4 regions of the Exiguobacterium sp. s161 genome follow, and region 3 is predicted to be linked to each of the others. Evidence: riboswitches for the same ligand, from Rfam matches in the RefSeq annotation. Region 3 holds a riboswitch; each other region holds the start of a gene.
The links. Region 3 has a riboswitch for thiamine pyrophosphate ahead of thiD (bifunctional hydroxymethylpyrimidine kinase/phosphomethylpyrimidine kinase). Riboswitches for the same ligand answer to the same signal wherever they lie in the genome.
Positions count from the first base shown of each region.

Region 1: it holds a riboswitch for thiamine pyrophosphate, as region 3 does, so the genes downstream of both, KNQ14_RS15435 (3-oxoacyl-ACP reductase) here and thiD (bifunctional hydroxymethylpyrimidine kinase/phosphomethylpyrimidine kinase) in region 3, are expected to answer to the same signal.
Region 2: it holds a riboswitch for thiamine pyrophosphate, as region 3 does, so the genes downstream of both, thiT (energy-coupled thiamine transporter ThiT) here and thiD (bifunctional hydroxymethylpyrimidine kinase/phosphomethylpyrimidine kinase) in region 3, are expected to answer to the same signal.
Region 4: it holds a riboswitch for thiamine pyrophosphate, as region 3 does, so the genes downstream of both, KNQ14_RS08545 (thiamine phosphate synthase) here and thiD (bifunctional hydroxymethylpyrimidine kinase/phosphomethylpyrimidine kinase) in region 3, are expected to answer to the same signal.

Region 1 covers NZ_JACSNH010000008.1:38,579-44,422, reverse strand. The annotation lists gene KNQ14_RS15440 (LLM class flavin-dependent oxidoreductase) at 74-1,399, opposite strand; gene KNQ14_RS15435 (3-oxoacyl-ACP reductase) at 1,455-2,207, opposite strand; TPP riboswitch at 2,343-2,443, opposite strand; gene KNQ14_RS15430 (O-antigen polymerase) at 3,255-4,037, shown strand; gene KNQ14_RS15425 (helix-turn-helix transcriptional regulator) at 4,287-5,192, shown strand; gene KNQ14_RS15420 (DinB family protein) at 5,272-5,787, shown strand; gene KNQ14_RS15415 (hypothetical protein) at 5,810-5,844, opposite strand, start outside.
Region 2 covers NZ_JACSNH010000001.1:894,347-900,190, forward strand. The annotation lists gene KNQ14_RS04325 (Stp1/IreP family PP2C-type Ser/Thr phosphatase) at 1-23, shown strand, start outside; gene pknB (Stk1 family PASTA domain-containing Ser/Thr kinase) at 26-1,960, shown strand; gene rsgA (ribosome small subunit-dependent GTPase A) at 1,986-2,891, shown strand; gene rpe (ribulose-phosphate 3-epimerase) at 2,894-3,550, shown strand; TPP riboswitch at 3,573-3,682, shown strand; gene thiT (energy-coupled thiamine transporter ThiT) at 3,743-4,303, shown strand; gene KNQ14_RS04350 (thiamine diphosphokinase) at 4,305-4,907, shown strand; gene KNQ14_RS04355 (amino acid permease) at 4,962-5,844, opposite strand, start outside.
Region 3 covers NZ_JACSNH010000005.1:116,840-122,683, reverse strand. The annotation lists gene KNQ14_RS13165 (murein hydrolase activator EnvC family protein) at 1-471, shown strand, start outside; gene KNQ14_RS13160 (murein hydrolase activator EnvC family protein) at 673-1,950, shown strand; TPP riboswitch at 2,016-2,126, shown strand; gene thiD (bifunctional hydroxymethylpyrimidine kinase/phosphomethylpyrimidine kinase) at 2,242-3,045, shown strand; gene thiM (hydroxyethylthiazole kinase) at 3,026-3,793, shown strand; gene thiE (thiamine phosphate synthase) at 3,783-4,409, shown strand; gene KNQ14_RS13140 (hypothetical protein) at 4,433-4,876, shown strand; gene KNQ14_RS13135 (ArsR/SmtB family transcription factor) at 4,933-5,301, shown strand; gene KNQ14_RS13130 (CHASE3 domain-containing protein) at 5,672-5,844, opposite strand, start outside.
Region 4 covers NZ_JACSNH010000002.1:186,937-192,780, reverse strand. The annotation lists gene KNQ14_RS08555 (OsmC family protein) at 110-535, shown strand; gene nagZ (beta-N-acetylhexosaminidase) at 532-1,752, shown strand; TPP riboswitch at 1,809-1,911, shown strand; gene KNQ14_RS08545 (thiamine phosphate synthase) at 1,994-2,587, shown strand; gene KNQ14_RS08540 (FAD-dependent oxidoreductase) at 2,584-3,528, shown strand; gene thiS (sulfur carrier protein ThiS) at 3,525-3,725, shown strand; gene KNQ14_RS08530 (thiazole synthase) at 3,728-4,492, shown strand; gene KNQ14_RS08525 (ThiF family adenylyltransferase) at 4,489-5,496, shown strand; gene KNQ14_RS08520 (hypothetical protein) at 5,619-5,844, shown strand, end outside.

The sequences.
Region 1 (5,844 bases), on a different contig from region 3:
CAAGTTCGTCAATCGAAAGTCACGCCGACTCGTTTTCGGGTCTTCAAGGATTTCTTCAAAATCTTTTCGGGATTTAGCTAAAATTTCCATCTAATTTATTAATTAAACTTAGATGTTCTCGAAGCATAGTACTTTGATAGGACTCTTTAAACAATCTTCTCTTTTGTAACTCAGGAACAATCATGTCTACAAAATCTTCTAAACTTGATGGTAGTGACGGTGGCATTAAGTTGAAGCCATCCGCCACTCCTTCGTTAAACCAAGTTTCCATCTGATCCACAATTTCTTCCGGAGTACCAATCAATGTAAGGTGCCCTCCTCCGGCTGCTAAATAGCCTAACAGTTCTTTGAGCGTCGGATCCGTATCTTCGATAATCTCTAGAATCGTTTGATAGCGTCCAATGGGACCTGAAAAATCTTCAATTGATGGTAAGATCGGAATCTTTGCTTCGAGATCCCATGTGGAGCAGTCCTGTTGCAGAAAAAAACTCAATTGTTTTAATGCATTGACAACCGGTAATTTTTCATCTAGTTCGGCTTTTTTGGCTAGTGCCTCTTCTCTTGTTTTACCAACATACGTTACTAAGCCTGGGTATATCTTAATCTTCCGATTGGGTGATTCAGTCTGTGTAATTTGCTTATGGAGTTTTTCACAAAAAGCATGGGCTTGTTTAAAATTCCATGACACAGAATAGACAGCATCCGCATGTTTTGCTGCAAGGGCAATCCCTTGTTCTGACGCCCCTGCTTGCATCGCTACTGGCTTCCCTTGAGGACTACACGGTGTAGACAAGGGACCTTTTACGCTATAGTAGGATTCGGCATGATGGATGGGTTGGATTCTTTCAGGCTCAATCAATCGGTTAGTTGATCGATCCGCGAGAAAAGCCGCATGATCCCATGATAAAAAAAGCTTCTCCATCAATTTAGCGAATTCGTCCGCCTTTTTATACCGCTCTTCCCTCGGTGGAAGTGCATCCATTCCGTGGTTTAGTGCTTCCCAATCTGTCATCGAGGTCACTAAGTTCCAGCCTACCCTCCCCTTCGTTACGTGATCAAGGCTTAGAAGTTGCCTTGCTACTGTATACGGATTGGAGAACGTGCTTGATATCGTAGTGACTAATCCTATATGATCCGTCACTTGAGAAATAGCCGTTAGATTAATTAAAGGATCCAACCAAAAGGCAGGTAAATCTGTCGCATTGGTAGCCGGAAAGGATTGATTGTCCGCAAAAAATACCGCATCTAAACATCCGCCTTCCGCTATTTGAGCCAAACGCTGATAATAGCGACTCTCTCCGATTTCTTCAATTGCAGAATCAGGCATCAACCATGCGGCTTGGTGATGACCACATCCATATAACAAAACGCCGATATTTAACTGATTTCTGTTCGTCATCTTCTGTTCACGAATCCCTTCTCTTACAAGCTGAGAATTTTTTAAAACGCCCGCTTTAATTCATCGTTAACCCACCATCGACTGTTACGTTTTGACCTGTAATCCCAGATGCTGCTTCTGATGCCAAAAAGGCAACCAGTTGAGCCACTTCTTCTGGGCTCGTCACTTTTTTCAACGGCGTCGATTGGGCAATGAAATCGAATACTTCAGCGGTTGTCACAGCACTCGCATCTGTGACTTTCAATAACCCACCGGAGACGACATTCACGTTTATGCCATATTGACCTAACTCCGCGGCTAGGTTTCGAGTAAAGCCAATCAGACCTGCTTTTGCTGTTGTGTATTCATGATAAGGAACGACTGGGTTTTGATAGAGGTTTGTTCCAATGCTGATGATACTACCGCTATGTCGTTCTATAAATTGTGGCAGAACACTTTGAATGATGTGAAACGCTGCTTTAAGTGTTCCATCCAGTTGCTTTTGATAATCTTCCCACTCTAAATCGATAAACGATTTTTGCGCAACCGGATCAAATTTGAAGTCTACTAACGCATTATTCACGACAACATCGATTTGACCATAATGTGCTGTTGCGGATTGCATCATGCTCTCGACATCTTCCCGCTTCGTGACATCTGCATACAAGGCAATTGCATTCTCTACTCCCAGTTCGCTCACAAGTTGTTCTGCCGCATCCTTGCTTTTAAAGTAATTGATCACCACTTTAAATCCGTTGTGTACTAACACCCTTGCAATCGTCGCCCCAAGTCCTCGACTACTTCCTGTCACTAATACTGTTCTGCTCATTCTTGTCCACTCCCTCATCCATTTTTACAACTTAAATAACGAAGTAGTAAACAAAAAAACGCAACTCTCCAAAAGGAAAGTTGCGCACGTCTAAATAATCACATAGCAAAGAACGACACGATCGTCTCTACTTGTTCATCAGAGTTTACACTTCCCTACGCTAGTACGACCTAGTTCAGGTTCAAAGGGTTTGAGTAGCTACTCATCTCAGTTTAATAACACCCCTAGTGATTCTATTTAAGTTACCTTCACTTTAGTGGTCTTGCGAACACCTGTCAATGATGATGAAAGTGATTTGTTAATAGTATCTCTTTGAAGATCGAGCGTAAAAAATAGGATCATTACCTGATCTAGATTGCTTTGTTACGGTCATATCTTATACTAGACAATCTTAATTATCATTTTTCCTTTGATGATGTCTTAATATACGAGCGATTTAATTTTGCAGATCAATTACGTGACCTAGAAGTCCCAATCGATGATGTTTGGACTAAAGTAAAGCTTATCTTGCGTAAACATCATATGGGAGCCATTAAGCGGTAAGTAGGTCGTCTTCTCTTCGTGTTGATGACTTGATTTTTTCGCCTTAAAGTTATACGTGCTCTATTTGATGCCTTTATTACTTTTTGAATAAAAACGTATCAATTTAATCAATGATGTATTTTCTTTTCCATATTAGCATTGGAGTTCTTCTCAACTGCGTAAGAGTTAAGTGACTTGAAACGTTAGATGCCTTTCTCATTATCATTTAAGTAATGAAGCATTCTTTCTTCCGCTACCGCGTCATGCCCAATTTTCTGCTAGACAGTCCTTTGTGTATCGACTACGACATACAGGCTTTTCTGATTATTTTCAAATCGCGTTGATTGGTGTAAGTCTATTCTCTTAAAAGCTATCAACTATGTTTGATCAGTAATTGCTTATATTTTATTTAAATTAGTACTCGATCGTTACAAGCGTTTTTTAAGAAGAATTATAAATTCCTAATCTATTTTCCTTTGTAAATATGTACAATAAAAATACAAATATTTTAAAGGAGCTGAACTTATGAACATCCGAAAAGTATTATTTCTCGTCGTTATTGCTATTGTCTATCTTTTACTCTTCACCATCACCTTTTGGAGTCTGATTGGCTTAGTGGTCTCAGCAATTGGTCTATACTTTTACTTTAAACCAAGGCTTCGAAATCCAATAAAGTATCCAACTTTTGTCGTTTGGCTAGGAGTATTCATTGCCTTTTCAATTTCTATTTATATGGTAGACAGAATAAATGAGCCTCAAAAAATAGAAGCTGGGTCTTCTACCAAAGAAACAAAGATGTTGGAATCATTAAAGAAAGAGTCAAAGGAGTTAGAAACGTCTTTAGAGGACACGCGACTTAAACTAAAACAGCAACAACAAGAAACGAAAAAATTGAAAGAGGAGTTAGCACGAGAAAAAGACTTACGTTTGCAAACAGTTGAAAGCTATCAAGATGAAGCAGATAAACGCTCTGCTCTTGAGAGTAAGTTCAAAGAAGAAGAAACAAAACGAATTGCCGCCGAAGAGAAAGTAAATGAACTTGAATCATCCCTAGCAAGTATTGAATCGACAGAAGCGTCGGAAAATCTTGCTACTGAAGAAGACTACGAAGAAGCTCCTGACGAAGAATATGTAGAGGAAGATGTGACAACAGATCTAGAATTCGATCCATATGGCGCAGACCGAGATTGTGGAGATTTTTCAAGTGCACAGGCCGCTCAAGATTTTTATCTTGCTGCCGGAGGTCCCATGGATGATCCCCATGACTTAGATCGTGATAACGACGGAAATGCTTGCGATTGGAATTGATAAGCGTATATGAATTTTCTCGCGTATTATAATCGGTAGATTTATTTCGGATTAAATGAGTGATTAAATTTCTAACTAACAATGTGGTAAGTGAAATAACAAAAAGTATGCGCCGGCGCATACTTTTTGTTATTGTATTTTATTCTTGATAATACGAAACGCGTTTCCATTATTAATTAAGAATAATTCATCTATACTTTAAAGGTGTACATAAATACTTCCGTTGTGTTTTACGAAAAGGAGAATCCATTGAAACTTGAACGTTTACTCACTATTATATTTAAGCTACTCCATCGCTCTACCATTTCTGCTTCACAACTAGCTGAAGAATTAAATGTCTCTCAGAGAACAATTTATCGAGATATCGAAACCATTAGTGCAGCTGGTATTCCTATTACTTCGTACCATGGAACAAACGGTGGATTCGGTATTATAGAGAATTACAAATGGGATAAAACGTTTTTAGACGCTTCTTCTATGCTTGAGGTATTGTCTTTAGTCAAAAATTTATCGAATCAATTAAATGATCACGATCTTAAAAAGACTGTTGATCGTCTGTCCATTCTCACATCAGAAGAACAAAAGAATCACCTACATATTGATTTAACTCACTTTTCAATTGATCCTTCTTTATTAATTGATCTTCAAAAAAGCATTAAAGAATCAACACGTGTTTGCTTTCAGTATATTAGTACTCAAAATGAACAGACTACTCGAGAAGTAGATCCTCTTTCACTACAATACAAGTTTCGGACGTGGTATCTATACGCTTACTGCCATTTAAGAAACGACTATCGTGAATTTAAAGTCTCACATATACTCAACCTTGAGAGACTAACAACTCCCATTAAGGACACTCATCGTTTACCCAAAGAGCTGCCAGTAGTTAGCCGTTCAAAAGAGCGTGTCATTTTACGGGTCCATCCTCAATCGATTCACTTAGTATTAAATCATTTTCAACATGACTCAATGACGCAAGAGAAAGATGGTAGTATCACAGTGACATTGATGTTACCTACACCATTACATGCAGAATGGCTCATTAACATATTGTTAAGTTTCCGATCAGGCGTAGTAGTCATTCAACCTTTATTCTTACAAGACGTCTTAAAAAATGAAGCTAAAAAAATATTGAATTTATATGAGGATATATGACAGTCAGTTGTCATATATCCTTTTTTATACTGAATGTAGTTAGACAACGATTACTACTACAACTAAAGGAGCGATTTGAATGAACGCTGGAAAAACGATGGTTTCTTATCATGAATGGGCAATGAGAGTGATGTTAGATCATCTAGATAAATTGCCGAAAGAAGTTTTAAAAAAGGAGATCAAAAGCTCTTATCCTACTATTGCTAAAACCCTCAGCCATATTCTTGCTGTTGATACCATGTGGATTCAGATATTAAAACAAGAAGATTTTCAACACGCATTACAAGAAGCAATGGCTCAATTATCAACTACTGATGCGTATACAGTAGTTGAATTTAAAGCTGCCTTTAAAGAACTAGCCTTACAGTATCAAACCTTCATAAATGAGAACTCTGATCTCGCTGTGATGATAGATGTAAATAATCCTTGGTCTGGTCCACGGCAAACGACCTTTGAAGAAATTCTTTTACACGTATCTAATCATGGGACGTATCATCTAGGTAATATTACTACTATGCTTAGACAACAAAATGAAACTTCACTCATGATGGATTATTCTCTTTTTTGGTATGAAGACACCACAGTTAAATCATAAAGGGTCATAATAATGTTAATAATCAATTAGAAATTGCTGTTTTTAAGAAATAAAAGT
Region 2 (5,844 bases), on a different contig from region 3:
TCAAAGAAAGAAAGAGGGTCTGAATATGCGATACGGAGATCGATTAAATGACCGCTACCGCATAGAACGGCTAGTTGGAAGTGGCGGGATGGCAAATGTCTATCAAGCCTATGATGAGATTTTAAAGCGTCATGTTGCCATTAAGATTTTACGGACTGAATTTTCGCATGACGAACAGTTCATTCGTCGATTCGAACGTGAAGCGCATGCTGCTACCAGCTTGAATCATCCAAACATCGTTGCCGTCTATGATGTAGGCGAAGAAGATGCCATCTATTACATCGTCATGGAGTATATCGATGGTATGACATTAAAGACATTTTGTGAAAATCAAGCATTACCTGTGCCGCAGGCCGTCGATATCATCGCTCAAATTTGTGATGCGATCGATCACGCCCATGCACACCGGATCATCCATCGCGATATCAAACCGCAAAACATGTTGATTCGAGAAGATGGTACCGTCAAAGTAACGGATTTCGGAATCGCTGTGGCAATGTCGAATGCGACGCTGACGCATACGATGTCAGTCCTTGGATCCGTCCATTACTTTTCACCAGAACAAGCAAAAGGTAAATTTGCGGATGAGAAGTCGGATATCTATTCGCTTGGTGCTGTATTATACGAACTTGTTACAGGACAAGTCCCGTTCGAAGGTGATTCACCGGTTGCGATTGCTTTAAAGCATCTGCAAGATACACCGCGTCGCCCATCCGTCTTGAATCCGAAAGTGCCACAAGCGCTTGAGAACTGTATCATGCAGGCGCTCGCAAAAGCACCGCATGACCGCCAACAGTCCGTCGCAGCCTTTAAGACAGATATGGTGACGGCGTTGTCTGACGAACGAGCAAGTGAAGGCATCCGTGGTGCAGAAGAGGATGAGATGGAAAAGACGATGGTCTTATCGCCTGTACAAGTGCCAGAAGAATCAAAAGCGGAACCAGAATCACCCGCTGTCACGACCGTTCAACCGAAAACACCGGAAAAGAAAAAGAAAAAACGCTGGTGGATCGTCCTCTTATTGCTCATATTGCTAGGTGGTGCAGCTACGACGTTTGCGATGTGGCCAGATCCAACGGTCACCGTACCATCTGTCGTCAAGTCGGATGGAGACGAAGCGGAAACGAAGCTTGAGAAACTTGGATTCGTTGTTGAGACGACAGAACGAAATAGCGATACAGTCGAGGAAGGCGATGTCATCAGTCAGACACCGCGTGAAAACGCACAAGTCAAGAAGGGTTCGACAGTCAACTTGGTCGTCTCTACAGGTAGTGCTCCGGTCGAAGTACCGGATGTGACAGATGACGCTGAAAAAGAGGCGATCGCCACATTAAAAGAGGCTGGATTCGCAAAAGTCGAAGTCGAACGTGAAAAGTCGGATGAAATCGCGCGAGGTAATGTTATCCGACAATCGATCTCTGCTGGAACGGAAGTGATCGCAAAAGAACAGACGATTACGATCACTGTCTCAGAAGGAACTTCGTCCTTTGAATTGAAAGATTTGACGAACTTATCGAGTGATGAAGCAAAAGCGTATCTCGATGAAATGGGTCTCGACGGCACGTTTGAACAAGAATTTTCAAGTGACGTGAAGCTCGATCAAGTCATCCGTCAATTCCCGCAAGCAGGAGCACAAGTCGAACCGAACGACTCCGTGACTGTGTTCATCTCAAAAGGTGAGGAAGAAAAAACGGTGACGGCAACGTTCCCTGAAAAGGTCGTCTATGATGCGGTCAGCGAGAACGAGGACGAGGAACCACCGAAACAAGTCATCCGGATTGAGACGGAAGACGCGAAAGGGAAGCGGACCGTCATCGAGGAATCGATTGATCAAGATGAGACATTCGACGTGCCGGTGACGATTGATCCAGGAGAAGAAGGAAAAATTACGATCTATAAAGACGATACGGTGTATCGTTCAAAAACCATCACGTACAATCAAGCAAAAGACGCACAATGAATGTGATGAAAAAGGAGTGCATAGGATGACGGAACAACGCATCGAAGAGAATCGAGAAGGAACGATCATACGTCTGCAGGGTGGCTTTTATGATGTCATGACACCAGAAGGAGAGGTCCGTTCACGGGCAAGAGGGAATTTCCGAAAACGCGGCATCAGTCCAGTCGTCGGAGACGAGGTCGTTCTTCATATCGAAAGTGAGACAGGATATATTCTCGAAGTGAAGGAGCGGGACAACTTTTTAGTACGCCCTCCAGTCGCGAATATCGACCAGGCATTGCTCGTCGTCTCGGCGGCAGAACCTGATTTTTCAGCGCACTTGCTCGACCGATTTCTCGTTTTGATCGAAGCGAAGGAAATTCAACCCGTCATCCTATTGACGAAGATGGATTTGCTGGACGATGTTAAAGGACCGGCTGTCCGAGAGGCGATTGCCGCTTACCGGAAGATTGGGTATACGGTCATCGAGACATCAAGTGAGACGTTGGCAGGTATTGAGCAAGTCCGTCCGTTACTTGCTGGAAAAACGAGCGTTCTCGCCGGACAATCCGGTGTCGGGAAAAGTTCATTGCTCAATGCACTGGAACCCTCTCTTGATTTAGAAACAAGTGCGATCTCGAAATCACTCGGACGAGGACGTCATACGACGCGCCACGTCACATTGATGCCGCTTGCCGAAGGATTGATTGCCGATACGCCAGGTTTCTCGAACCTCGATTTTCCGTATGATATGGAAATCGAGGATGTACGGTGGAGTTTCCCTGAATTCGTGGCTGTACAAGATGATTGCAAATACCGAGGTTGCTTGCATTTGAATGAACCCGGTTGTGCCGTCAAGGAAGCCGTCGAAGCCCAAGAAATCATGTCCTCTCGTTATGAGAACTATGGTATGTTTATAGACGAAATCAAGAATCGAGCCCGGAGGTATTGAAGATGATTAAAATTGCACCATCTATCTTATCAGCAGATTTTGCGAATCTCGAACGCGATGTTAAAGCAGTCGAAGCAGCAGGCGCGGACTATATCCATTTTGATGTCATGGACGGTCAGTTCGTACCGAACATCTCATTTGGATTACCTGTGCTTAGCAGCTTACGTCAAAAGACGGATATGATTCTCGATGTCCATTTGATGATCGACCAGCCAGAACGTTTCGTCGAGGATTTCGTCAAAGCAGGGGCGGACATCGTGACGTTCCACGTCGAAGCGACGAATCATGTCCATCGTGTCTTGCAACAAATCAAAGCAGCGGGCGCAAAGGCAGGAGTCGTCTTGAATCCCCATACGCCATTATCAACGATTGAACACGTCCTTGAGGATGTCGATATGGTTTTATTGATGACGGTCAATCCGGGCTTTGGTGGACAAGCCTTCATCGAGCGTGTCATGCCGAAACTCGCAGCACTTGCGCAAATGAAAGCAGATCGTGGTCTGACATTTGAAATCGAGATTGACGGTGGCGTCAATCCGGAAACGGCAAAGCTTTGCATCGATAACGGTGCGAACGTTCTCGTCGCAGGATCAGCAATCTACAATGCACCAGATTATGCGGAAGCGATCACTAGCATTCGTCAAGGGGCTGCCGTATAATAAGAACGAGAAAACGAAATATGATGACCGCAAGGGGTGTCGCTTGAAAAGCGGCTGAGAGAAGTCTTTTAGACTTTAACCCTTCGAACCTGTTCCGTTCAAACGGACGTAGGGATGTGGCGCACGCAGGCAGTACGGCGTTCGTCGTACTGCCTTTTTGCGTCCTCTCGTACAATGAAGGAGGAAAATAGCATGAAACGGTTACAAATGATGATGGAAATTGCCATCTTCGCCAGTCTCGGAGTCGTCTTTGATTTACTGATTCCATTCAAAATGCCACAAGGAGGCTCAATCAGCTTAGCGATGTTACCGATCTTCGTCATGGCATTTCGCCACGGTGTCGTCGGAGGGGTCGTCACGGGAGCGCTTGTCGGTACGATTCAATTGATGTTCGCTCCACAAGTCTTGACGATCGTTCAACCGATGCTTGACTATACGATTGCGTATGGTGTCGTCGGATTAAGTGGTCTGTTCGCGCGTCAAGTCAGACTAGCCGCGCGCAATGGACAAAAGAAAAGCTTGATGGCGTTCGTTCTCCTGGCGACGTTATTAGGCGCAGGACTCCGTTATATCTGTCATGTCATCAGTGGAATCGTCTTTTTTGCCGAGTATGCCGAAGGTCCAGTCGTACCGTATTCATTGATTTATAACGCGACATACATGGTACCGTCTTACGTTCTTTGTGGTGTCGTTGCGGGTCTTTTATTCACGACTGCGCCACGCTTACTCCGTTATTCGGCACGAGGCGTCTGAGATGCGGGCGATTCTCGTCTGTGCCGGTCCGCGAGAAGAAGCGCCGGATTTACGGAAGTTTTGTCAGCCAGGTGACTTTATCGTCGGTGTCGACGGTGGTGTTCAGACGATTGAATCGTTTGGGCTGACATGCGACCTGACGATTGGTGATTTTGATTCTCTTGGTTATGTACCAGAAGGGGCAATCGTTCATCCGGCCGAGAAAGATGAAACGGATCTCGAACTGGCACTTCGTACAGTCTCAGAGAAGAAACAGTTTGAGGATACCTTCATCATCGGGGCGACAGGTGGGCGGCTCGACATGACCGTCCAAAATGTATATCTATTGAAGCGATACCCAGAGGCACGACTCGTGACGAAACGAGAAGAGGTACGATACTTGGCTGAGGGAACGTATGCAGTCGAAGCAGGGAGCTATCATTATCTTTCGTTCATTCCACTCGTACCATCGACTTTAAGCTTATCCGGAGTCAAATATCCACTTGATGCACATCCAGTACCGGTCGGAGGTTCCTTGACCGTCAGTAATGAATGGTGTGCGTCAGAAGCGAAGGTAGAGCTCCATCAAGGAGAACTATTGTTGATGCGGACGCTTAAGGAATAGCACAATCATAGGAAAGAGGCCGTGGATGACTCCGCGGCCTCTTTTTAGATGAAATTATTCGTCGAGTTGAGAAGGGGCGACACGGATGTCGCTTTGAGCGGATAGATGTTTTCCTTTGACGAAGAGATGATAACTTCCCCACATGACAAGGAAGAAAGGAACACCGATGTATAGAGCGATTCGTTGATCCGCTTGAAACGCAAGACTGACGAGGACGACGACGTTAAGTGTCAACGAAATCAGTGGTAACACCGGATAGAGTGGTGTCTTGAATTTCAGTTCGGATACATCGTGTCCGTTTCGGACGAACTGACGACGAAATGCAAGCTGCGAAGCAGAGATTGAAATCCAGCCGACTTGAGCCCCGAGTCCGGCTAAGGACAAGAGCCAAATGAAGACGGTATCTTCTGCGAAAAATGCGGTCAGAAGCGATAACATCGCGAACATCATCGTAAAGAGCAACGCCCGCATCGGCACACCACGTGCATTGACGTAAGATAATTTCTTTGAAATCATCCCTTCTTGCGCCATTGCCCATAACATCCGAGTCGCCGCATATAATCCGGAGTTTCCGACGGACAACAACGCTGTCAAGACGACGATGTTCATCAAATCAGCAGCGTACGGAATACCGATCGCATCAAAGACCATGATGAACGGACTGCTGACTCCGCCAGCTGTTTCATACGGAATTAATGCACCAACGATCGTAATCGATAAGACGAAGAAGATGAACGTCCGCCAGACTGTGTTGCGGATGGCTTTTGGAATCGATTTTTCGGGCGTGTCGGACTCCCCAGCCGCAACACCGATCAATTCCGTTCCTTGGAAGGCGAAGTTGACGGCAATCATCGTCGTCAAGACACCGAGAATCCCGTTTGGAAACCAACCGCTTGCCGTAAAGTTCGCAAATAACGATGTCGGACGATCTGCTTCC
Region 3 (5,844 bases):
GCACCAACTGCGCCAGCACCGTCAGCTCCTGCGACACCTAAACCGTCACCATCATCAGGCGGACTCTTCATTCATCCAACTGCTGGTGCTGTGACACAAGGGTATGGTTCTGCAGGCGGAGAAAACGGTTATACGTTCCATAACGGGATTGACTTCGGTGGTCCAGTCGGTACGCCGATCGTGGCAGCTGCAACAGGTACAGTCATTACAGCATCAGGTGGCGGACCTTACGGAAATCACATCATGATTGCTCACCAATTGAACGGGAAGACATATACGACAGTCTATGCACATATGAGTTCATTGAACGCTAGTGCAGGTCAACGCGTCAGCCAAGGTCAACAAATCGGTACACGTGGTAGCACAGGAAACTCAACAGGTCCACACTTGCACTTCGAAATTCACGTTGGTGGATACAGCTACAGTGCAACAGGTCCAGCTAACTCAGTAAATCCAATGACTATGTTTTAAACAGTTAAGAATCGTTGCATATGCAACGATTCTTTTTTTTTATATTTGATAAGAAATATATATATTACAAAAAAACGTTTTCACTTGAAATGTAAATGAAATTTTTTTGAAACGATTAGGGTGCTATAATCTATTTCAGATATGAGAGAAACTTGAATACTATAATAAAAAATGAAAATACATAAGTGAGGAAAACGATATATGCTAAAAAAACTAATTTCTACCATTGTTTTAGGGGCATTACTTACAACAGGTACACAACCGATCGCGGCAGCAACGATTAAAGAAAAAAAGGCTGAAAATGCCGCTGAACAACGTAAATTAGAAAAAGAGATTAAAAAGCAAGAAGCTAAAATTTCAAAAGAACAACGTCAAATCAATCGAATCGACGCAGCGATTAACGAAAAGATTTTCCAAGTTTCCGAAAAAAATAAACAAATTAAACAGTTAAGCAATCGAATCGATGAGTTAAAGGCAGACATCGTTCGTTACGAGGAGATGCTACAGAAGCAGGAAGAACTACTCGGTGATCGTTTACGTGTTTTCCAAGAAAACGATGGAAACTCGATTAAGTGGGAAGAAGTCATTTTTGGATCAAAGGATTTAGGTGATTTATTCAGCCGTGTCATGGCGGGTAAAAAGATTGCTGAACAAGATGATAAAATGATTTCAGATTACATCGCGACACAACAAAAATTAGCAGAAGCAAAACAAGCACTTGTTGAGAAAAAAGCGGAGCAAATGCAAGAAAAGAAAGTATTGCTTGAACAAAAAAAAGCGTTAAAAGTTCAAATGAAAGAGCGTAGTGCTACACTCAAAAAATTACGAAAAGGGAAGACGAAGTTTACGACAGAACTGTTAGACGCAAAAGAACTGCAAGCGACTCTCGAAGCGCAAGAACGTGCGATTGCGGCAGCGAAGGCAGCGGCTAAAGCAGCGGCTGAAAAAGCAGCAGCAGAGAAAGCGGCAGCTGAAAAAGCTGCTAAAGCAAGTGCTCAAGCAGCAAAACAAGCCAATAAGAATACAGAATCAACAAGTTCAGATACAACACCAATCGCTTCAGGTGGTGGGAAATTTGTCCGACCATCTTCTGGTGGGGTATCACAAGGGTTCGGACCAGCTAGTGGAGCAAACGGTTATACATTCCATAATGGCGTCGATTTCAAAGGTCCCGTCGGATCTCCGATCGTCGCAGCAGCAGCCGGAACCGTCATTACAGCATCAGGTGGTGGACCTTACGGAAACCACGTCATGATTTCGCATTTCTTGGATGGAAAAGTCTATACGACGGTTTACGCTCATATGAGCTCATTATCTGTTCATGCAGGACAAACGGTCTCTCAAGGTCAGCAAGTCGGAACACTTGGTAGTACAGGAAATTCAACAGGACCACACTTACATTTCGAACTACATGTCGGAGGTTATCAATATAGTGCTTCTTCTCCTCTGAATGCAGTGAATCCATTGGCATATCTGTAATCAAAAAACGGGCTTCGGCTCGTTTTTTTTTTGCTGCTGTGCTACAGTTAAGGCGAAACGAATACTTGAGCAACTAGGGGAGCTGGAGGAATCCGGCTGAGAGGAAAACCAATCTGTTTTCGACCCTATTACCTGAACTGGATAATACCAGCGTAGGAAAGTTGAGCCGAACGGATACCGGAATGCGTGTATAACGCTTTCGTATAGCGTCGACTGCTTTTTTACAGCGGTCGACGCTTTTTTTGTCGGTCACGACTCCCTTACATTGCTCGATGGGAAGGTGAAAAGAACATGAAACATGTACTGACGATTGCAGGATCCGACTCCGGTGGTGGAGCTGGGATTCAAGCAGATTTAAAAACCTTTTCGGCTTTAGGCGTTTATGGAATGAGCGTCCTGACAGCTGTCACGGCGCAAAATACGTTGGGTGTTCAAGCGGTGGAAGAGTTATCTCCAGAAATCGTAGATGCCCAGTTAACGTCGATTTTTTCAGACATTCGTGTCGATGCGATCAAAATCGGAATGGTCTCGAATGCGCAGACGATTCGTGTCATTGCTACACATCTCCGCAAACAGACAGTTCCGATCATATTAGATCCCGTCATGGTCGCTAAAGGCGGTCATGCCCTATTGCGGACGGAGGCTGAACAAGCATTGATTTCGGAGCTTTTACCGCTTGCGACACTCGTCACACCAAATTTACCGGAAGCGGAGCGTTTAACAGGACGATCGGTCACCAATCTAGATGAAATGCGACTGGCGATGCATCAATTAGCTACACAGACAGGGGCAGTATTACTAAAAGGTGGACATCTCTCAGGAGCTGCGACGGATTTGTTGTTTGATGGGGAAGTAGAACACCGCTTCACATCGGAACGGTTAGACAATCAACATACTCATGGAACTGGTTGTACCTTATCTGCGGCGATTGCGGCGCGGATGGCGCTTGGAGAAGATTTGACAGATAGTGTAAGACAAGCAAAGAGCTATGTCACGGAGGCGATTCGTCATGGATTTGCTCTCGGACAAGGTATTGGACCGACACATCATTTTCATTCACTTTGGAGGGATACACATGTTTACGACCATTCTTGAACACAAACCACTCATTCACCATCTGACGAACACGGTGACGATCAATGACTGCGCAAACGTCACACTCGCTGTTGGAGCATCACCCGTCATGGCGGAAGACATTCGCGAAGTAGAAGAAATGGTTAGACTCGCGCAAGCTCTTGTCTTAAACATTGGTACGATCGATGCAGACATGCAAGCAGCTCAACGACTTGCAGCCCGTGAAGCGGGACGTTTGAATGTCCCGATCGTTCTTGATCCAGTTGGAGCAGGGGCAACGACATTACGTACTGCCTTTTCTAAAGAACTCATTGATCTCGGGTGTACGGTCATCAAAGGAAATACTTCTGAAATCAAGACGTTACTTGGGGAAGACGGACGAACTAAGGGAGTCGATGCTGCGGGAGATGCAATGATGGATCGAGAAAGTATTCGTGCATTCGCTCGCAAACACAAATCTGTCCTCGTCGTGACAGGTCCGAACGACTATATCACGGATGGAACGCGCGAAATGGAATTACATGTAGGAACACCTCGTCTAGGAGACATCACGGGTACGGGCTGTATGACGGCTTCCTTGATTGCGAGCTTCCTCGGCGCAGGATATACGGCGTTTGAGGCGGCTGTTCACGGAACATTCGTCATGGGAAAAGCAGGAGAACAAGCAGTCTCTGCGCAAGGTCTTGGTGATTTTAAACGAGAATTGTTCAATGCGATCAGCCTCATGACGGAGCAAGAACTGGTGGAGGTGACAGAACGTGTCAATTGATTACTCCATCTATGCAGTGACGGATCGTCGGTACCATCCTGGCGTCGCGATCGAGACGGTCGTTGAGGAAGCTGTTTTAGGTGGTGCGACGATCGTGCAACTACGAGAAAAAACCGCACAAGGAAAGGAATTCTACGATCAGGCAGTTCGGTTGAAGAGACTGACGGATCGACATGACATTCCTTTGATCATCAATGACCGGATCGATATCGCGTTACTCGTCGGAGCTGGTTTGCATATCGGACAAGAAGACATTCCTTTAACCGCAGCACGTCGCCTTTTACCAGATGCTGTAATTGGTGTGTCGGTAGCCACTGTTGCACAAGCGATTGAAGCAGAACGAGACGGAGCCTCTTATTTAGGCGTGGGATCTCTATTTGCGACGTCATCCAAAGCGGACGCTGATTCCATGTCGCATACGATGCTTCAGGCGATTCGGGAAGCCGTACGATTACCTCTAATCGGTATTGGTGGAATCACAGCAACAAATGTCTCCACCCTTCCCATCCCGCTAGAAGGGTACGCCGTCATTTCAGAAATTTTCGCTAAAGAAGATCGGCAACTCGCTGCGCAGCAAATGACAGATGCTGTGCGAGAATGGCATCAATCACTTTAGAACAGGGTATAATCCGTTCAGAGGTGATTGTATTGAAATGGCAGACGATCCGTTTTCGCGGCTATTGGATTCGATATCGGTTAGAACCACAAATCATTCGAGTCGATAATCAGGGGATCTACCATCTAGGAAAAGTCTTATTTCCGCGTCCTAATCGTATATCTTATGAGATGGCCCTTTTATTGAAAGAAAAGTATGAAAGACGCTACAAACGTCCGTTGTATATTAAAACGAGCTCGATTGCGACGGAAATTTGGGGACATACTCATTTAGACATCTATTACCGGGTACTTCTTCGTCTACCGATTCCGACTCGGCTACGACAGCGCTATTCGAACCGATTAGAGAGTACGAAAATCATTGATATCGGCGTACGCGCTGTCGATCAAAATCGAATCGTCTGGGATATCGGAGATTATGTTGGAGGATGGTTCGTATTTTGGCTCATTCGTAGGCGCATGCGCTAAACTTGCAATGTTCTGTTTTCCCATGGTGCAATATAGGTAAAAACGAGGTGACGGACATGGATATTCCCCGTTGTGAAACGATTGCGATTGACGAACAACGTGCGTCTGAAATCGGACAAGTCGTGGATACGATCCCAACACTTGAAATCGGAAAGCTATTTAAGATTCTTTCGGATGCGACACGACTGCGAATCGTTTATGCGTTGACGATTGAAGAAGAACTATGCGTTTGTGATGTCTCAGCCTCTGTCGACTGTTCGATTGCGACGGCGTCTCACCATCTTCGGTCTTTGTTGAAACAAGGACTCGTCAAGTTCCGAAAAGAAGGCAAAGTCGTCTATTATTCCCTGGATGATCATCATGTCTCATCGCTTGTGCATATGGCTATGGAACATGTGCATGAGGGAAAAGCAGTACGTGAATGATTCTTTAGAATAACGAAAAGCGTAGCTATTGCTGCGCTTTTTTTGTTCATCTCGGATCGTTTTCCTAGGACAAGCATCGACCTCGTCCTGTCAATCAAGATGACGCCTCTATAATCTGAAGAGGCTGACTCGAAAAAAGAATAACTCATCTTTTCAGACCCTTTCCTCAGGCGAGACACAAGCTGGCTTTCTTGCTTCATTCCAGCAGAAAAGCGGGTCTCGTTCGTCTCTGATAGCGCAAAATCGCGCTTGTTCCTGTAGAAGTGGCGTGTGACGCGTCATTCTTTTTGTTACGAGATAAGGGTGGCAGAATGATGATCTGCCACCCTTATCTTTGTAAAGACTGACTTTTGAGTCAGCTCCTTTTTGTTTATTCTTGTGCTGATTTCTCTGATATGGAAGGAACGAAGCGATGGAAGAAAAAAATCGTTGCACTAATCATCAAAAAGGACAGAATTAACAGGCCGAGGCACATCCATTTATATGTAGCAATTAACGCATCCGATTGTTGTAATTTTGCCTGAAGCGTTCGATATAAATCAT
Region 4 (5,844 bases), on a different contig from region 3:
AGCGAGAATTCGGGAAAAGAACCATTATTCGAAATAGCGTGTGAATTTCCAGGCTTGCTGTTTTTTGCGTATACTACAGAAGAAGACTACTGACAAAGGAGTGGAAACGATGCAAGCGACAGTGACATGGAACAAACAGATGGGGTTTAGTGGACAGACGGAATCAGGGCATCATCTTGCGATGGATGCAGCACCGGAGAACGGTGGCGAAAATCAAGCACCAAGACCGACTGAACTGCTGCTACATGCCGTTGCCGGCTGTACTGGAATCGACATCGTCTCGATTTTAGAGAAGATGCGCTTGACGATTACTCATTTCGAAATGGATATCGAAGGGGAACGGGCAGAGGATCATCCGCGGCGCTTTACGTCGATCTCGATTCATTACCGGCTCGAAGGTGATCTCCCGGAAGATAAGGTCCGTCGCGCCATCTCGTTATCAAAAGATAAATATTGTTCGGTTTCGCAATCCTTGAACGCTGAGATTTCCGTCTATTATTCCATCAATGGTGTCCGGAGCGAGGATCCTTTGTGAAGAAAGTAGCACTGATCGGTTGCCTGTTGCTTGCAGGGTGTGCGCAGGAGACGACGGAACCAACGAAACCATCACAACCGGAAACGAAGCAACCGACAGAAGAAAAGAAACCGAAACCTGAACCAACGAAAGAGGAACGACAACAAGCACGATTAAAGCAGCAACTTGAAGCGATGTCGACGTCAGAAAAGATCGATCAACTGCTCTACATCGGAGTCGCCGGCACGGAACTTTCAGCAGCTGACCGGAAATTGTTGCAGACGCATGCGATCGGTGGGGTCTTACTGCTTGGTGGGAATATTACGTCAGAAGATCAACTCTTGACGTTCACGCGTGCCATTCAAGAAACGAACCAAAAACCGTATGCCTTCGTCGGGGTTGATGAAGAGGGCGGACGGGTCAGCCGGGTACCGGATCAACGATTACGTCTCCCGACGAGTCAACGGATGGCGCAAGGTGCAGATGCTGCAAAAATGGAAGATGTCGGACGTACGCTCGGTCACCTGTCACGATTTTATGGGTTCAACATGGACTTCGCACCGGTCCTTGACGTCAATAGCAATCCGAACAATCCAATCATCGGCGACCGTGCGTTAAGTGCTGATCCGAAGACCGTCGCGACTCTCGGTACGGCCCTGATGCATGGGATGCAAGAGACGGGAACGATTCCGGTCGTCAAACATTTTCCCGGTCACGGCAATACGAGTGTCGATTCCCATGTCGGTTTGCCGAAAGTGACAGCATCAAAGGAAGAACTGAAGCGAACGGAACTGTTACCGTTCCAAGAAGCGATTCAAGAGGGCGCCGAGATGGTGATGGTCGCCCATATTCTCTATCCCGCATATGACGATCAAAATCCATCTTCGCTCTCGAAGCCGATCTTGACTGACCTCTTGCGTCAACAACTCGGATTCAAGGGTGTCATCATCACGGATGACCTTGTCATGGGGGCGATCACGAAACGATATGGTCTTGCGGAAGCGGCACGCCAGGCACTTGTCAATGGAGCAGATATGGCGATGTTTTCGGAAGCAGGTGCCTATCCGAAGGTCCACACCGAAGTAATGCAAGCCGTTAAAGACAAAACGCTGACGCCTGCGATGCTCGATGCTAAAGTGATGCGGATCTTAAAGCTGAAGCAGACCTATGCCGACAGCCAGAAGCAACAGCGACCGACGAAATCGGAGCTTGTTCAGCAAGTGGAAGCGCTCAACTAGGACTAGCGAAGCAAAGCGACTCATGCTAGACTAATGGGGCAAGCCAATTAAACACGAAAAGACACTAGGGGAGTCTCGCAGCAGACTGAGACGGAAGTATCCGGACCCTTTGAACCTGATCTAGTTCGTACTAGCGGAGGGAAGTGGCTCGAAACCTTAGATATCCTTAGCGCTTCAGCGCATTTTCGGACCACTCCCTTCAACATCGGGAGTGGTCCTTTTTCGTATGGAAAGGAAGAACATGATGCGTCTACATCTGATTTCGACGGGATCCATCAATCCACGCGATGGAGTGGAAACCTTTCAATCGCTTCAACCATATACGGATCAGCTTCATCTTCGAGAACCAAATTTGTCGGCAACAGAATTGGTAGAACTGATTGACGCGCTCCTTGCGAAAGGGTATTCGCCTGAACAGTTAACGGTTCATGACCGGGTCGACGTCGCCCATGTCGCTGGTATCGGTGTGCAGTTGACCCGACGATCCTTACGCGTCGGCGATGTAAGGCGACACTTTCCGGATCTCATCATCGGGAAATCCGTCCACTCTCTGGCAGAAGCACTTGCAGCGGAAGCGGAAGGAGCCGACCGACTGCTGTACGGTCATATTTATCCGACAGCGTCAAAGCCGGATCTACCACCGCGAGGGATCGATGCCTTGAAGCAAGTTGTCACTTTCACGACGAAACCAGTCATCGCAATCGGCGGGATCACTCCTGATCGCATTCCTGAAATCGCAGCGACCGGTGCAAGCGGAATCGCTGTCTTATCCGGTATTCTCGGTCAAGCGGATCCGCTTGCTGCCATTCAGCGTTATCAGGGGGTACGGGTATGACGGATCACATCATAATCGGTGGTGGAGTCATCGGTTTGACGCTTGCTTACAGTCTCGCTTGTCAGAACGAATCCGTTCTTGTCCTTGATCGCGGAACATGCGGACAAGGGACGAGTCGGGCGGCTGCCGGGATGCTTGCGACGGACATCGAGCTGAGAAAAGAATTGCATACGCTTGCCGCGAGAAGTCGCCGTCTGTATCCGTTACTTGCGCGACGCCTCACGCGCGAGACCGGGATCGATTGTGGCTACCGGGAACAACCATTTTTATTGAAACGAAATGGGCAAGAATACTTATTTCCATCGGTCGGTCAAATCGATCCGCGACGACTAACGACTGCATTGATGTATGCCTTACACGCACGTGGCATATCGATTGAAGAACAGGTAGATGTCACACGCATCGAAGAGAACGATGACTTCATCAGGATCGAATCGAACGCAGGAACGTGGACCGGACGAACAGTGACGGTCGCTGCCGGACGCGGGTCGCAAGCCTTGCTCGATACAGTCGGAAATTCGATCGCGACATATGGGGTCAAAGGGGAGTGTCTCGCCGTCCGTCTCGCGGGTCAGCCGTTACGCTCGATTCTGTTTGATGAAGCCGTCTACCTCGTGCCAAAAGCTGACGGACGGATTTTGATCGGTGCGACCGAACTGCCGCACGACGAGACAGTCGGCGTCAGTGTCGCTGGGATCATGTCACTGCTTCAAGCAGCAGAACGACTGTATCCACCGATTCATGACGCGGTCATCGAAGAAGTCTGGTCCGGTGTACGACCGCAAACGGTGTCCGGCTTGCCATATATCGGAGGCACCGATTCATCCCGTCGGATCTTCCTAGCGACAGGGCATCATCGGCATGGCATATTACTCGCACCAGCGACAGCGGAAGTCTTGGTAAATACATTACGGTTGATTCAGAAGGAGGAAGTCCGATGAACATTACGATTAACGGCAATGACCACACGATCGAACAGATTAAAACAATTGAGGACATGCTAACGCAACTCGGCTTAGGGGAAAAGCTCGTCATCGTCGAACAGAATCGACAAATCATCGATCGCGCGGTGTATGGTCAGACGGTCGTTCGGGACAATGACACATTTGAAATTGTTCATTTCGTAGGAGGAGGATAAACATGCTGAAAATTGGAGAAAAGACATTTGAATCACGATTATTACTCGGAACAGGGAAATATACGGATGCTACGGTACAGCAGAAAGCGATCGATGCGTCCGCTTCACAAATCTTGACGTTCGCCGTCCGTCGGCTCGATATCTTCGACAAACAACAAGCGAATTTCTTGGAGTCGCTTGATTTAGCGAAGTACGATCTACTTCCAAACACGGCTGGTGCGAAGACGGCGGAGGAAGCTGTTCGGTTAGCGAAGCTTGCGCGGGCATCCGGTATGTGTGACATGGTCAAGGTCGAAGTGATTGGTTGCGATAAGACGTTACTACCTGATCCGATCGAGACGTTACGGGCTTCTGAAGAATTACTCAAAGAAGGCTTTATCGTCTTACCGTATACGTCAGACGATGTCATCCTTGCACGGCGACTCGAGGAACTCGGTTGTCACGCCATCATGCCGGCTGCATCACCAATCGGTTCCGGGCAAGGCATTCTCAACCCACTTCATCTACGATTCATCATCGAGCAGACGACGGTCCCGGTCATCGTCGACGCCGGGATCGGTTCACCGACCGACGTCGCCTATGCGATGGAACTGGGAGCGGATGGTGTCTTATTAAACTCCGCTGTTGCCCATGCTCAAGATCCGGTCAAGATGGCGCACGCCATGCGACTAGCTGTCGAAGCAGGTCGCTTCGGATACGAAGCGGGACGTATCGAGAAGAAACAGTATGCGGTCGCGAGTAGTCCAACGAGTGGATTGATTCGATGAACCGTTACTCACGGCAAACTCGATTTCAACCGATCGGGGAAGCGGGACAAGCACGCTTGGCATCAGCGAAGGTGCTGATCATCGGCATGGGAGCGCTCGGAACGGCGTCGGCAGAGCAACTCGTCCGCGCCGGTGTCGGCGTCGTCCGAATCGTCGACCGTGATTATGTCGAGTGGAGTAATCTACAACGACAACAGCTGTATACCGAAGACGATGCGCGTCAAATCGTACCAAAAGCGATTGCCGCAAAAGCACGGCTTGAAGCGATTAATTCGACGGTGACGATCGAAGCTCATGTAGTGGACGTCGACCGGGCAGCGCTGACGTGGCTTCTCGATGATATCGATCTGATCATCGACGCGACGGACAATTTCGATATTCGTTTGCTGATGAACGACATGGCGTTGATGCGTTCGATTCCGTGGATTTACGGTGGCTGCGTCGGCAGTTATGGGATCACGTTTACCGTCCGTCCCGGGGAGACGCCGTGTCTGCATTGTCTGCTCGATCGATTACCGCGGGATCAGGAGACGTGTGATACGGCGGGGATCATCGGACCAGCAGTACAGATGGTCGCTTCCTTGCAGGTGACGGAAGCGTTGAAGTGGTTGAGCGGAAAGACGGACGCCATGCGGACGCGCTTGCTTGCGTTTGATGTCTGGTCGAATATGTTCCAACAAATCAACGTCCAGTCACTGAAGCAAACGGAGTGCCCGTCGTGCGGCATCGAACCGTCCTACCCTTACTTATCGGATCAAACGGTTCATTTCACGGCACTGTGCGGTCGGGATGCCGTTCAAATCCGGGGAGACGGACAGCGGGATCTGGAACAGTTGAAACAACGTCTCCAGCCGGTCGCTGCGATTTCCGCTCATAATCCATATTTGCTGGCGTTTACGACGGACGAACATCGGATGGTCGCTTTCCGAGATGGACGCGTTCTAATTCATGGCGAGGCGGATCTCGTCAAAGCGAAGCGGCTCTATCATGCCTATTTCGGCTAACGTTCACAAAACATTAAAAACTAATTTAAAATATATATGTTTTAAATGTTTGAAAAACAGGTAAATAAGACTTCAGACATAAATCGGTCTACAAGTTTTGAACGTGAAGAGGAGTGATTCAGATGAAACAAGAATTCGATCCAATCAAGGATCAAGCACAGACGGAAGACGCCCAAGCAGTTGTTCAGCAAGCCAACTGGAATCCGGATCGGTACCGGACGAACTTGAACCCATTCTATCTGTCACCTTGTAGTGTCGAACGTAGAGAAGACGTGCATCAGGATGCATCGAAAATTCTCGAAGTCGAGACGTCGTCGCCCCTCCAACAACTTTTTGAACACAATCAAG